DNA from 2 places in the Shewanella sp. ENK2 genome. Region 2 is predicted to be linked to the other one. Evidence: predicted binding sites of a transcription regulator. Region 2 holds the regulator's gene; the other holds the start of a gene.

Region 1 (2,413 bases), 780 kb from region 2:
AAAATAACGGATGCTAACGCTAGGTATTTATTCATAATCCAGTTCCTTTCAATAACAGTTATAGGTTCTGAGTCACGTAAGACATCATCTGATCAACAGCTGATATCACTTTAGAGTTCATTTCGTAAATACGCTGACTTTGAATAAGGTTTACTAGCTCTTCAGTCACATTAACGTTTGATGTTTCTAATGCCCCTTGGCGAATAGCGCCTAGGCCATCTAAAGAAGCTGTTCCCTGAATAGGCGTTCCACTTGCGCCAGTTTCGGTATACAAGTTTTGCCCTAATGGATCTAACCCTGATGGATTAATGAAATCGCTCATGGCTAACTGTCCAACAACTGTGCTTTCTGTCGCGCCAGATAATTTTACTGATACTTCACCTTCGGCAGAGACTGTAATTGAAGTTGCATCATCAGGTATGGTGATTGACGGTTGCACGACATAACCAGAACCTGGAGTCACAATCTGGCCATTTTCATCTAAGCTAAATTGACCATTTCGGGTATAAGCAGCGGTGCCATCAGGCATCTCGACCTCAAAAAATCCAGGGCCTTCAATCATTAAATCTAAAGAGTTATCTGTGGTTAACATGTTACCTTGGGTGAACATTTTTTGAGTTGCCACGACCTTAGTACCGGCACCAATGTTCAAACCATTCGGCAGCTTAGTATTATCAGCACTTATACCACCAGCTTGATTGACTGTTTGATATAGCAAGTCTTCGAATACTGCACGGCTTTTTTGTAGCCTACGGTGCTCGCATTCGCCACGTTATTAGAAATAACTGCAATATCGGTTTGTTGGGCATCTAAGCCTGTTTTACTGATCCATAAAGCGGGATGCATAATTATTACTCCTAACTAACTCTCATTAAGGATGATGAAGCACGGTCTAGCTCTTCGGCATTTTTCATCATCTTCACTTGCATTTCGTATTGACGCTGGATATCAATTAACGCCACCATTTCTGAAACAGCGTTAACATTACTGCCTTCAACAACCCCTGTTTCGATATTCACATTAGGATCGTTCGGCGCATTTAAGCCCGAAGTCAGCCTAAATAACCCATCTTCACCACGCATCATTTCTTCATTTGATGGATTAACTAATTTAATTCGTGCCACTTCTTCAACCACATCCGCAGTTGCACCCTGAGGTCTTACAGAAATAATGCCATCAGGCGAGATTTGAACTTTGTCGATTGGTAGCGGCAAAACTATCGGTCCAGCCTCTCCCATAACAGGGTTGCCTCGACCATTAGTTAATAAGCCTGTACTGTCAAAACTTAGACTACCGGAGCGGGTATACGCTTCGCCGCCATCGGCACCTTGCACTGCAATCCAACCTTTATCTTTAATCGCAATGTCTAAATCACGACCCGTAGTTTTAATTGGGCCTGAACTAAAGTTTTGCCCAGGGCTTTCAGTCATAGAAAAGACCCGTGTCGGTAAGCCTTCCCCAAATGCTTGCATAGAGCGAGCTTGAGCCAAATCAGCTTTGAAACCATCGGTATTCGCATTGGCTAAATTATTGGCACGAACAGCCAAAGCATTCATATTTTGCTTTGCCCCACTCATGGCAACATACAGTAATTTGTCCATCTGCCGCTCCGTCAAACTTTTTACATAACTAAAGATATAACTAGAACTAGCAATGAGTGTGCCAATATATAAATTGTGAATAGAGAATGGCTAACTAAATGAAATGTATTTGAAAAGCAGGAAGTGAAAAGAAAAACAATAAAAGGCAAAAAATGAAAAGGCAAAGAGTTGCCGTTGCGGCAACTCTTTGTCAAAACAAGTCAAACTTATCGAATTTGAAGAATCGACTGATTTAACGTGTTATTCACTTCAAGTGTACGAGAGTTCGCTTGGAAGTTACGTTGTGCAGAAATCAAATCCACTAACTCAGTGGTCAAATCAACGTTAGATTGTTCAAGCGCCGATGAACGAATACTACCAAAGGTACCACTATTTGCTTCACCTGCTAGCGCTGGACCAGAATCTAAGCTGGCTTTCCAAGAAGTATTACCCACTTGGGTTAAACCTTGCTCGTTAGCAAAACGAACCAAAGCAACTCGAGCTAATGGTTCAGTCGAACCGTTACTGTAACTTGCTGTCACTAAGCCATCTTCGCCAATACCTACGTTAGTCAAACGACCGACGGTGGTACCATCTTGAGTTAACTCAGTCACTTCAAATGGAGATGCATATTGAGTTGGATTATTAAATCCAACGGTGACTTTTTGACTGCCATCAGCGCCAGGGCCTAATACGTTAGCACCATTAACACCCAGCTCAACAGTTTCAACTACCGCAGGATCTGAGCCTGTATATGCGCCCGCATCATTGAACTTTAATACCGAGCCTTTCCAACCTGATGCATTTTCAGCAAACCTTGTCGTATCAGCAAC
Region 2 (2,413 bases):
ATGAGTTTATCGCTTAATTTCTCAGCCATACTTGATAACGTGCTTAAGTGTTGCTGACATTGCTCAGAAGGAACCAATAAGGCAAATAAAATGTCTACTGGCTTCTTATCAATAGCATCAAAGTCGATAGCTTCTTCACATTTGATCAAAATAGCGATCGGCGATTCAATGTCGTCTAAACGCCCATGTGGAATCGCAATGCCATTGCCGATACCTGTGCTACCCATTTTTTCACGTGCTATTAAACTTTCGAAAATAGCTTGTGAAGATAGAGTAGGGTACTGGTCAGCCATTAAATTGCTGATAAGTTCCAGTACCTTTTTCTTACTGCCCGGAGTGGCACAGGTAGTGCACGCCGGCTGCAGGATGGTGCGAAGTTCCATCGTTAGTGTTTAATTAACTTCTCTTTGTGTTTAATTACCTGACGGTCTAATTTGTCTATCAGGGCGTCAATTGCGACATACATATCTGCGTTTTGAGATACGGCAAAAACTTCACCTCCTTTGAGGTGCAATTTAGCTTCGGCAATCTGTTGTAACTTTTGTACATTGAGCACAACGTGAACATTATTGATCTGTTCGAAGTGACGTTCAAGCTTTGAAAATTTAGTTTGCACATACTCACGTAAAGATTGAGTAATTTCGATATGGTGTCCAGTCAGGTTAATTTGCATAGATCATCCTCCAATAACAAAGGCTTATAAGCTTTTGCGTTGGTTTGAGGGAGGGATGAGCATTGCTTCACGATATTTGGCGATCGTACGCCGAGCAACATTGATCCCTTGTTCAGCCAGTAGCGTCGCCATTTTACTATCGCTAAGTGGCTTTTTCTGGTTTTCTGCAGCGACCAGCTTTTTGATAAAGGCTCTGATTGCTGTAGATGAACACTCTCCGCCATCATCGGTACTTACGTGGCTAGAGAAGAAGTATTTTAGTTCAAAAAGGCCGCGAGGGGTGTGCATATATTTTTGAGTTGTAACCCGTGAGATGGTCGATTCATGCATCTCTACCGCTTCGGCAATATCATTTAAAACCATAGGCTTCATGGCTTCTTCGCCGAACTCAAAGAAACCTTGCTGGAATTGAACAATACAATTTGCCACTTTTAACAGGGTTTCATTGCGGCTTTCAATACTTTTAATAAACCATTTGGCTTCTTGTAAGTGACCGCGAATGAATTGGCTGTCAGCTTGATTGGCTGAGCCTTTTGCCATGGCGGCATATTGCTGATTTACGCCTATTTTAGGCATATTATCTGGGTTTAATTCTACGACCCAACGGCCATTCTTTTTAAACACTGTGACATCTGGGATGACGTACTCATCTTTGATTGGAGTAATTTGTAACCCTGGGCGAGGGTTCAGTGTTTGGATAAATTGAATCGCTTCGCGTAAATCATCTTCTTTAAGCTTGGTTTTACGCATTAGTAATCTGAAATCACGACCTGCTATTAAATCTAGGTGTTCAGATATCAGTAATTTTACATTTTCTATGCAAGGGATTTCGCTTGGGTATTGTCCCAATTGAATCATCAAACATTCGCTTAAATTTCTTGCAGCGACACCCACTGGATCAAAATGTTGTACACGCTTTAATACGGCTTCAACCTCATCAAGTTCAATATCCTCAAGACCGAGTGCATCGAGAATATCTTCTGTTGATTGAGTTAAGTAACCTCTATCATCAATTGCGTCGATGATGGCTGTCGCAATGGCGAGGTCATTTTCAGAAAATGGGGTTAAGTTTTTTTGCCATTCTAAATGTTCGTATAAACCTTCAGTCGTTTCACCTTGAAATGGCATATCGTCATCACGGCTTACAGCGCCAGAACCTGAGTTAGGAGAGGCGGTGTAGACTTCATCCCAAGTGGTATCCATTGGTAAGTCTTCAGGCATGGACTCTTTCGTAAGTGACTCTGTTGTATCGACTGATGAGGTGTCTTTTTCTACGCTGACTTGGCTGTTATCGCTAAAATCGGTGTCAGTTTGCTGAGTATTGTCTTTGACTGGTTCTTTTGCTTTGGCAAACTCATCCTCAAGCTCAAGAAGAGGATTTGAGTCAAGTGCTTGCTGAATTTCTTGCTGTAGCTCCAAAGAGGAAAGTTGCAATAAGCGAATGGCTTGTTGCAACTGCGGGGTCATTGTCAGGTGTTGACCCATTTTAAGTTGGAGTGAGGCTTTCATTTACCGCTTATCCCTAATTGAATTTCATCATCGCGACTACAATGTTATGGGTCTAGCACCTTTGTAAGTGTTAGCTAGACTTTAACCGAACTTGGGTTCTACTTTGCCAAAAATTAGCGTTAAGTTTTGAGTCTAGTGTATAACGCTAAAAAGTGGGACTGGTTGGCCGCGAAAATGCCATACTTGTACACTAAAGAATGCTAACTATAGCTTGAATTGCTCACCTAAGTA

What was found. The regulator sigma-54, encoded in region 2, starts transcription at its own class of promoters, with help from an activator protein. The targets are predictions, from matches to a motif close to GTTGGCACGNNNNTNGNNT.
Region 1: a site for sigma-54 is predicted at 1,649-1,667, ahead of flgF (flagellar basal-body rod protein FlgF). Genes of this name have one in related genera too.

Annotation. Positions count from the first base shown of each region.
Region 1 is NZ_CP171406.1:461,849-464,261, forward strand. Features, by position in the region: gene flgH (flagellar basal body L-ring protein FlgH) at 1-35, opposite strand, end outside; partial or broken gene flgG (flagellar basal-body rod protein FlgG) at 59-846, opposite strand; gene flgF (flagellar basal-body rod protein FlgF) at 858-1,601, opposite strand; gene flgE (flagellar hook protein FlgE) at 1,808-2,413, opposite strand, start outside.
Region 2 is NZ_CP171406.1:1,240,268-1,242,680, reverse strand. Features, by position in the region: gene ptsN (PTS IIA-like nitrogen regulatory protein PtsN) at 1-383, opposite strand, end outside; gene hpf (ribosome hibernation promoting factor) at 386-673, opposite strand; gene ACGEDC_RS05585 (RNA polymerase factor sigma-54) at 698-2,182, opposite strand; gene lptB (LPS export ABC transporter ATP-binding protein) at 2,387-2,413, opposite strand, start outside.